Regions from separate parts of the Kitasatospora sp. NPDC001225 genome, predicted to be linked through region 2. Evidence: riboswitches for the same ligand, from Rfam matches in the RefSeq annotation. Region 2 holds a riboswitch; the other holds the start of a gene.

Region 1 (4,611 bases), on a different contig from region 2:
CCTGGAGCAGGCGCTCGGCGAGGATGCGGGCGCCGTCCAGGGTGCGCTGCTGGCGCTCCTTGAACTCCTCGGAGGCCGCGACCTTGAAGGCGACCGCCTTGCCGGCGATCACGTGCTCCAGCGGGCCGCCCTGCTGGCCGGGGAAGACCGCGGAGTTGATCTTCTTGGCGAACTCGGCCTTGGACAGGATGACGCCGCCGCGCGGGCCGCCCAGGGTCTTGTGGGTCGTGGTGGTGACCACGTCCGCGTAGGGCACCGGGTTCGGGTGCAGCCCGGCGGCCACCAGGCCGGCGAAGTGCGCCATGTCCACCATGAGCAGCGCGCCGACCTCGTCGGCGATCCGGCGGAACGCGGCGAAGTCGAGCTGGCGCGGGTAGGCGGACCAGCCGGCGATGATCAGCTTCGGCTGGTGCTCCTTGGCGAGGCGCTCGACCTCGGCCATGTCGACCTGGCCGGTCTTCTCGTCCACGTGGTACGCGGCCACGTTGTAGAGCTTGCCGGAGAAGTTGATCTTCATGCCGTGGGTCAGGTGACCGCCGTGGGCCAGGCTCAGGCCCAGGATGGTGTCGCCCGGCTGGATCAGCGCGAACATCGCGGCGGCGTTGGCCTGCGCGCCGGAGTGCGGCTGGACGTTGGCGTGCTCGGCCCCGAACAGGGCCTTGATGCGGTCGATCGCGATCTGCTCGACCACGTCGACGTGCTCGCAGCCACCGTAGTAGCGGCGGCCGGGGTAGCCCTCCGCGTACTTGTTGGTGAGCACCGAGCCCTGGGCCTCCATGACCGCCACCGGGGCGAAGTTCTCGGAGGCGATCATCTCCAGGGTGGTCTGCTGGCGGTGCAGCTCGGCGTCGACCGCGGCGGCGATCTCCGGGTCGAGGGCGTGCAGGGACTGGTTGAGAACAGTCATGGTGTGGTCTTCCCGGGAGGAGGAGGGAAAGGGGCCAGGGCGGGACGGACCGCGGTGCGGCGGCCCGTCCCGTCGGGGGCTCAGCCCTGGGGGTTGGTGAGCGCGTCGTACTCGTCGGCGCTGAGCAGCTCGTCGGTGGCCTCGACGCGCACCTTGAACAGCCAGCCGCCCTCGAAGGGGTCGCTGTTGACGAGGGCGTTGTTGTCCAGGACGTCCGGGTTGACCTCGGTGACCTCGCCGGTCACCGGGGAGAACAGGTCGCTGACCGACTTGGTGGACTCCAGCTCGCCACAGGTCTCGCCGGCGGTCACGGTCTCGCCGACCTCGGGCAGCTGCACGTAGACGATGTCACCGAGCGCGTCCGCGGCGTGCTTGGTGATACCGATCGTGGAGACACCGTCCACGGCGGCCGTCAGCCACTCGTGCTCCTTGGTGTACTGAAGGTGCTGGGGGTTGCTCATGGCGTCATTCTCCAGGATGGGAAGCGGGTACGACGAAGCGGGCCGCCGCGCGGACGGCTGCGACGTGCGCGTATGGGAAAACGGGGGGCGTGCGAGGGGTCAGCGGGCGCGCTTGTAGAACGGCAGCGCCACGACCCTGACGGGCTCGTGCTTGCCGCGCACGTCCACCGCGACGGTGGTGCCGGGGGCGGCGTGGGCGGCGTCGACGTAGGCCATCGCGATCGGCTGCCCCAGGGTCGGGGACGGCGCGCCGGAGGTGATCCGGCCGATCGGCTCGCCCTCGGTGGAGACCACGGTGTACTCGGCGCGCGGCACCCGCTTGCCGTCGGAGACCAGGCCGACCAGCACCTTCGGCGGGTTGGTCTCGGCCGCGGCGGCGGCCGCCTCCAGGGCCTTGCGGCCGACGAAGGCGCCCTCGTTGGTGGTCTTGTCGAAGCGGACGACCCGGCCCAGGCCGGCGTCGAACGGGGTCAGGTCGGTGGACAGCTCGTGCCCGTACAGCGGCATGCCGGCCTCCAGGCGCAGCGTGTCGCGGCAGGACAGGCCGCAGGGGACCAGGCCGCGGTCCGCGCCGGCGGCGGTCAGCGCCTGCCAGACCGGCTCGGCGTCGGCCGGGTGGCAGAAGATCTCGAAGCCGTCCTCGCCGGTGTAGCCGGTGCGGGCGAGCAGCACCTCGCGGTCGGCCACGAAGGCCGGGAGGATCGCGTAGTACTTCAGGCCGGGCAGGTCGGCGTCGGTGGTGTCGGCCAGGATGCCGGTGGCCTCCGGGCCCTGGACGGCGATCAGCGCGTAGGTGTCGCGGTCGTCGGTGACGACGGCGTCGAAGCCCTTGGCGCGGGCGATCAGCTCGTCGAGGACCAGCTGGGCGTTGGAGGCGTTGGCGACGACCAGGAAGGCGTCCTCGCGCAGGCGGTAGACGATCAGGTCGTCCAGGATGCCGCCGTCCTCGGCGCAGATCATGGTGTAGCGGGCGCGCAGCTCGCCCAGCGCGGAGACGAAGCCGACCAGGGCGTGGTCCAGCATCTCGCCGGCCTGCGGGCCGGTGACGGTGATCTCGCCCATGTGCGAGAGGTCGAACAGGCCGGCCTTGGTGCGGACGGCGAGGTGCTCCTCGCGCTCGCTGCCGTAGCGCAGCGGCATGTCCCAGCCGGCGAAGTCGGTCATGGTCGCGCCGAGGGCGCGGTGCAGCGCGTCGAGCGCGGTCAGGCGGAGGGACGACATGGCCAGGAACTCCTCGGTCGGGGCACTCAGGGGTGCACGCACCGGACCGGACCCGCTGGGGGGCCGACCCTGCGCGCGGGCATGCGGCGGCGTGGGTCTCCCCATCTGTCGTCGAACCTGAGAGCTTCACCGCCCCACCGCCCGCAGCCGTTTCCAGCTTGGGGGACAGCATGACGGCTTGCACCGTGGGTGGGCGCACGACAGGGCCGGGCGCCGCTTTCCAGATGTGCCTAACCCGTGCGGTAGGGGTGCCTGAGAGATTCCGGGGAGGACTTGCTCCTTCGGCGCCGGCTGTGCCTGAGCGGCACTCCGGGCTCTCCCGCGCGGGTTCGAGCGGCCGGTATGGAGTTGTGGGGGCCCGCGGCGCATGCCGTCGGACGGGCACATCATGGCACGTCCCGGACGACGAGGGGAGGGGGGACCCGGTCACACCGCGCGGGACCCGAACACGAGTCCTGACCGCACCCCCCGCACGCCTCTAGACTGCTGCGCGTCGGTGCGGCAGTGGGCGGCCGACGGCAGAGGGCGGAATCGGCGGCGCATGGGGTACCCGGTGGAGCAGCAGCAGGGGTGGGGCGGACCGGAGGAGGCGCCGGCGGGCGGCTCCTGGCCGGCCAACGAACTGGAGCAGGTGCTGACCGCGGCCCTGGGCGACCCGGGAGCGACCCCACGGGTGTTCGAGGTGCTGGCGCGCAGCCAGGTGTGGGTGCCGCTGCCGGCCGGGGCCGACCCGCAGGGCCAGGCGCTCGACCTGCCGACCATCGAGCTGGGCGGCGACCCGTACGTGCCGGTGTTCTCCTCGCAGGAGGTGTTCCTCCAGCAGGCGCCGGGGATGGCCTTCGCGATCGCGCCGGTGTGGGAGTTCGCCCGCGGGCTGCCGCTGGGCCTCGGCATCGCGGTGAACCCGGACGCGCCGGTGGGCCTCCCGGTGCCGCCGCAGGGGGTCGCCGAGCTGCGCCGCGGCCCGCGCGAGGACCGCTGGGAGCAGGCCGAGGGCACCGCGGAGCCGACCGGCGGCCGGGTGGCGCTGCGCGAGCCGGTGCCGGGCGAGGACCCGGAGCACTTCCTGGCCGCCTGCCGGAGCGAACTGTCGGCGCTGCCCGGTGTGTTGACCGCCCGCAGGGCGCTGGCCAGCATCGAGGGCGAACCGACCGTGATGTTCGTGGGCGTCCAGTTGGACCCGGCGGCCCCGGCCGACCCGGCCGCGGTGAACGAGGCACTCGGGCGAGCGCTGGGAACCGCGCCGCTGCCCGGGGGCGTCCACCTCGTACTGCTCGACCTCGCCGACGACCCGGTGGTCGAGTGGCTGCTCACCCGGGTACTGCCTTTCCACACGCGGGCGTGAGCGGGTCCGGATCAGAGGCACGTCGCCGTGGCGGTGGCCGGTGCCGCGCCATAGGGTGCGTGCAGACGGCCGACGGGTCGGCGGGTTGAGGGAAAGAGGCGCGGCGAGGTGGGCGCATGAGTGCGGGAACGGGAGCGGGCGGTGTGCCGGGGCCCTGGGGCCAGGCACCGGCCGGGCGCCCGGGAGCTGATCCCGGCGCGTTGGAGCGCGCCCTGCGCGACGTCGCGCCGGAGCGCTACGACGCGTACGAGCGGCTGCTGCACGCGCTGGCGGACGGCCGGGTCTGGATGCTGCTGTGGCACGGCACGCCGGGCAGCCCGGACGCGCAGTACGGGAACATGGAGATCAGCGGCCACGGCTACGCGCCGGCCGTCACCTCGCCCGAGCAGCTGACCGCCTCCGGCTGGGCGCGGGCCCACGAGGTCGTCTCCGGCCGGGAGATCGCGGCCTCGCTGTACCGCACCCGCTGGGGCCTGTGGCTCAACCCGCACGCCCCCGGCGGCGGCGTCGGGGTGCCCTGGGCGGACCTGCGCCGGGTCGCCGCGGGCCTGGACCGGCTGCCGGCCGGGCCGTTGAAGCTCAGCGAGCCGCAGTTGAACGCCCAGCCGTTCTTCGCGCTGCTGGAGCGGCAGGCCGCCGAGGTGCGCGCGGTCCGGGCGCTGCGCCGGGCCTGGGTG
Region 2 (4,611 bases):
AGGCGGGGGGCGGGGTCGAGCCGGCCGGGGAGGTGTTCTGGGTGGCGGTGGTGTCGTGGACCTCGACGTGCTCGCGGCGGAGCTCCTCCCGGACCACCTCCTCCGTCGTGTAGCGCTCGACGACCAGGCGGACCCGCTCGACGGGCGCGAGGTACTTGCGGACCACCGCGCGCTCCTCGCGGAGGGTGACCTCCTCGACGGCCTCGGCGATGTCCTTCTCGCTGAGCGTGGCGCGCTCGGCGTCGCTGACCGGCATCCGCTCGACCCGGACGCGCTCGTGGACCACGGGGATGCGGCGCTCGACCTGTTCGGTCGTCACGTACTTGCGCAGCTTCGCGGTGCCGAGGGTGTGCCACTCAGTGGTGACCTCCAGCCGCTCCTCGCGGCAGGTGATCTCGACCGGGCCGCTGGGGGCGGACGGGGCGCCGTCGGCGTGCGCGGCGACGACGGTCGCCGCCGGGGCGGGCGTAGACGCGGGCGCGGGGGCGGGCTGCGACTGCGGCCTCGGCTCCACGGTGGGTGCGACGGGGGCGGCCGCCGGGGTGGCGGTGGTGGCCTCGGGGGTGCTGAGCATCCGCATGTCGGCCTCCGGGGCGGTTCTGGTGCTGTCGGCGACCGTGGCGGTGACGGCGGTGGTGGGCGGGGCGGTGGCGACGGGGGCTCTGGCCGGGGCGGGCTCGGGAACGGGATCGGGGGAGCGCTCGGGGGTGTGGAAGGTGAGCGACTTCGCCGGGGCCGCCGCGGTCGTCGTGGCGGCGGCGGCCGCCGCCGTGGTGCCGAAGTCGAGGTCGGCCTGCTTGGGCCGGCTCCCGTTCTCGTGGCTCGGGCGGCCGTCCATCGGGGTGTCGAGCCCGTAGTAGCGGTACAGCTGGAGCTCCTGGGCGGGGGACAGGTGCTGGCCGACGCCGAAGTCCGGCGACTCCTTCACCAGCGACTTGTCGTACGGCACCCGGAGCTCGTCGCCGGCGAACTCGCTCGTGGTCAGCGGGACGAAGGCGTCCCGGCCGAAGATGCCGGTCCGGACCGCGGCCCACTCGGGCCGGCCGGTGGCGTCGTCCAGGTAGACCTCGTCGACCGTGCCGATCTTGTCTCCGTTGCGGTCGACGGCCTTGTGACCGATGAGGTCCCGGGGGTCGATGTCGGTCTGCACTCTTTCCTCCCGTGCGCTGAGCTTGCGGAACTCCCGCAGGAAGGCGGCCGGAGCACCCGTTCCGTCCGCCACTTCACACCAAAAGCCATGAATCGGACGGCCGCGAGCGGGGTGCGCCGGACGGGCTGCGCGCTGGACCGTCCGGGGGACGCGCGTAGACCCCGAACGACCTGACGCACCCGTGATCGGGGGGCCTCCCGCTGGTACCCTGGGCGACGACCGCAGAGCCCGCTCGGGAGAGTCTCCGACTGCGAAAGCCGCTGGTCGGAGCGCCGAAGGAGCAACTCCTCCCCGGAATCTCTCAGGCATCCGTACCGTGTGGGGTAGGTCACTCTGGAAAGCAGGGCAGGAGCGTCGGCGCGGAAGCCGGCGATCACCACCCTCACCGACGGTGCAAGCCGACGGAGCGCCCACAGCGCCCCGTGCGGGTGAAGCTCTCAGGTCCCGATGACAGAGGGGGAGGCCTGTCGGGTCCGCCCGCCCAGGTTCGTCCGCTGTCCGCAGCGGCGAGGCCGGCCGGCGTGCGTACCCCCGCCGGTCCGTGACCAGGAGGCCTCGACCACCATGAACGCCCAGCCGAACGCGGGACGCCCCACCGGCGCCTCGACCCTCACCGAGCTTGAGCTGGCCAGCCCCTTCGAGAACCGCCACATCGGCCCCGACGCCGCCGCGCAGGAGAAGATGCTGGCGTCCGTCGGCTACGGCTCGCTGGACGAGCTCGCCGCCACCGCGGTGCCCGAGGCGATCCGCTCCATCACCGCCCTGGACCTGCCCGCGGGCCGGACCGAGGCCCAGGTCCTCGCCGAGCTGCGCGAGCTGGCCGGCCGCAACCAGGTGCTCCAGCCGATGATCGGCCTGGGCTACTACGGCACCTTCACCCCGCCGGTGATCCTGCGCAACGTCATGGAGAACCCGGCCTGGTACACCGCCTACACCCCGTACCAGCCGGAGATCTCGCAGGGCCGCCTGGAGGCGCTGCTCAACTTCCAGACCCTGGTCTCCGACCTGACCGGCCTGCCGACCTCCGGCTCCTCGCTGCTGGACGAGGGCACCGCGGCCGCCGAGGCGATGGCGCTGGCCCGCCGCGTCACCAAGGTCAAGGGCGGCGTCTTCCTGGTCGACGCCGAGACCCTGCCGCAGACCGTCGCGGTGATCAACACCCGTGCCGTGCCGACCGGTGTCGAGGTCGTCGTCGCCGACCTGTCCGAGGGCATCCCGGCCGAGATCGTCGAGCGCGGCGTCTTCGGCGTGCTGCTCCAGTACCCGGGCGCCACCGGTGTGGTCCGCGACCTCACCGCGGTGATCGAGCAGGCGCACGGCCTGGGCGCGATCGTCGCCGTCGCCGCCGACCTGCTCGCGCTGACCCTGCTCAAGTCCCCGGGTTCGCTGGGCGCCGACATCGCCTGCGGCACCTCGCAGCGCTTCGGCGTGCCGATGGGCTTCGGCGGTCCGCACGCCGGCTACCTGTCGGTGCGCGCCGAGTTCGCCCGCTCGCTGCCCGGCCGCCTGGTCGGCGTCTCCGTCGACGTCGACGGCAACCGCGCCTACCGCCTGGCGCTGCAGACCCGCGAGCAGCACATCCGCCGCGAGAAGGCCACCAGCAACATCTGCACCGCCCAGGTGCTGCTCGCCGTGATGGCCTCGATGTACGCCGTCTACCACGGCCCCGACGGCCTGGCCGACATCGCCCGCCGCACCCACCGCTACGCCGCGGCCCTCGCCGAGGGCCTGCGGGCCGGCGGCGTCGAGCTGCTGCACGGCGAGTTCTTCGACACCGTCACCGCCGTCGTCCCGGGCCGCGCCGCGGAGATCGCCGCCGCCGCCCGCGCCAACGGCATCAACGTCCACCAGGACGGCGCGGACCGGATCTCCGTCTCCACCGACGAGACCACCACCCGCGAGCACCTGGCCGGCGTCTGGGCCGCGTTCGGCGTCCCCGCCGTCGAGGTCGCCGAGGCCGCCGACGCGCTGCCCGCCGCGCTGCTGCGCGAGGACGAGTACCTGACCCACCCGGTCTTCCACAGCCACCGCTCGGAGACCGCCATGCTGCGCTACCTGCGCCGCCTGTCGGACCGGGACTACGCGCTGGACCGCGGCATGATCCCGCTGGGCTCCTGCACCATGAAGCTCAACGCGACCACCGAGATGGAGGCGGTGACCTGGCCGGAGTTCGGCCAGCTGCACCCCTTCGCGCCGATCGACCAGGCCCAGGGCTTCCTGACCCTGATCCGCCAGCTGGAGCAGCAGCTGGTCGAGGTGACCGGCTACGACGCCGTGTCGATCCAGCCGAACGCGGGCTCGCAGGGCGAGCTGGCCGGTCTGCTGGCCGTGCGCGCCTACCACCACGCCAACGGCGACACCCAGCGCGACGTCTGCCTGATCCCGTCCTCGGCGCACGGCACCAACGCGGCCTCCGCGGTGATGGCCGGCATGCGCGTGGTCGTGGTGAAGACCCTGGTCGACGGCGACGTGGACGTCGAGGACCTGAAGGCCAAGATCGAGCAGCACCGCGACAACCTCGCCGTGCTGATGGTCACCTACCCGTCCACCCACGGCGTGTACGAGACCCAGATCACCGACATCTGCGCCCTGGTGCACGAGGCCGGCGGCCAGGTGTACGTGGACGGCGCCAACCTGAACGCCCTGGTCGGCCTGGCCAAGCCGGGCAAGTTCGGCGCGGACGTCTCGCACCTGAACCTGCACAAGACCTTCTGCATCCCGCACGGCGGTGGCGGCCCGGGCGTCGGCCCGGTCGCGGTGCGCGCCCACCTGGCGCCGTACCTGCCGAACCACCCGCTGCAGCCGGAGGCCGGCCCGGCCACCGGCGTGGGCCCGATCTCGGCCGCGCCGTGGGGCTCGGCGGCCATCCTGCCGATCTCCTGGGCGTACGTCCGGCTGATGGGCGGCGAGGGCCTCAAGCACGCGACCCAGGTCGCGGTGCTGAACGCCAACTACATCGCCAAGCGCCTGGCGCCGCACTTCCCGGTGCTCTACACCGGTCCGGGCGGGCTGGTCGCGCACGAGTGCATCATCGACCTGCGCCCGCTGACCAAGGAGACGGGCGTGACGGTGGACGACATCGCCAAGCGCCTGATCGACTACGGCTTCCACGCGCCGACGATGTCCTTCCCGGTGGCCGGCACGCTGATGATCGAGCCGACCGAGTCCGAGGACCTGCACGAGATCGACCGCTTCTGCGACGCGATGATCACCATCCGGGCCGAGGTCGACAAGGTCGGCTCGGGCGAGTGGGCGGCCGACGACAACCCGCTGCGCAACGCCCCGCACACCGCCGCCACGCTGGCCGGCGACTGGGCGCACGGCTACTCGCGGCAGGAGGCGGTCTTCCCGGCGGGCGTGAACCCGGCGGACAAGTACTGGCCGCCGGTGAGCCGGATCGACGGCGCGTACGGCGACCGCAACCTGGTCTGCTCCTGCCCGCCGCTGGACGAGTACGGCGT

The links. Region 2 has a riboswitch for glycine ahead of gcvP (aminomethyl-transferring glycine dehydrogenase). Riboswitches for the same ligand answer to the same signal wherever they lie in the genome.
Region 1: another riboswitch for glycine. It lies ahead of gcvT (glycine cleavage system aminomethyltransferase GcvT); the one in region 2 lies ahead of gcvP (aminomethyl-transferring glycine dehydrogenase).

Annotation. Positions count from the first base shown of each region.
Region 1 is NZ_JBSFJC010000081.1:16,491-21,101, forward strand. It holds gene glyA (serine hydroxymethyltransferase) at 1-907, opposite strand, end outside; gene gcvH (glycine cleavage system protein GcvH) at 988-1,368, opposite strand; gene gcvT (glycine cleavage system aminomethyltransferase GcvT) at 1,468-2,589, opposite strand; glycine riboswitch at 2,820-2,921, opposite strand; gene ACWDCZ_RS25305 (enhanced serine sensitivity protein SseB C-terminal domain-containing protein) at 3,131-3,934, shown strand; gene ACWDCZ_RS25310 (enhanced serine sensitivity protein SseB C-terminal domain-containing protein) at 4,051-4,611, shown strand, end outside.
Region 2 is NZ_JBSFJC010000114.1:13,974-18,584, forward strand. It holds gene ACWDCZ_RS30195 (PRC and DUF2382 domain-containing protein) at 1-1,222, opposite strand, end outside; glycine riboswitch at 1,374-1,477, shown strand; glycine riboswitch at 1,479-1,611, shown strand; gene gcvP (aminomethyl-transferring glycine dehydrogenase) at 1,715-4,611, shown strand, end outside.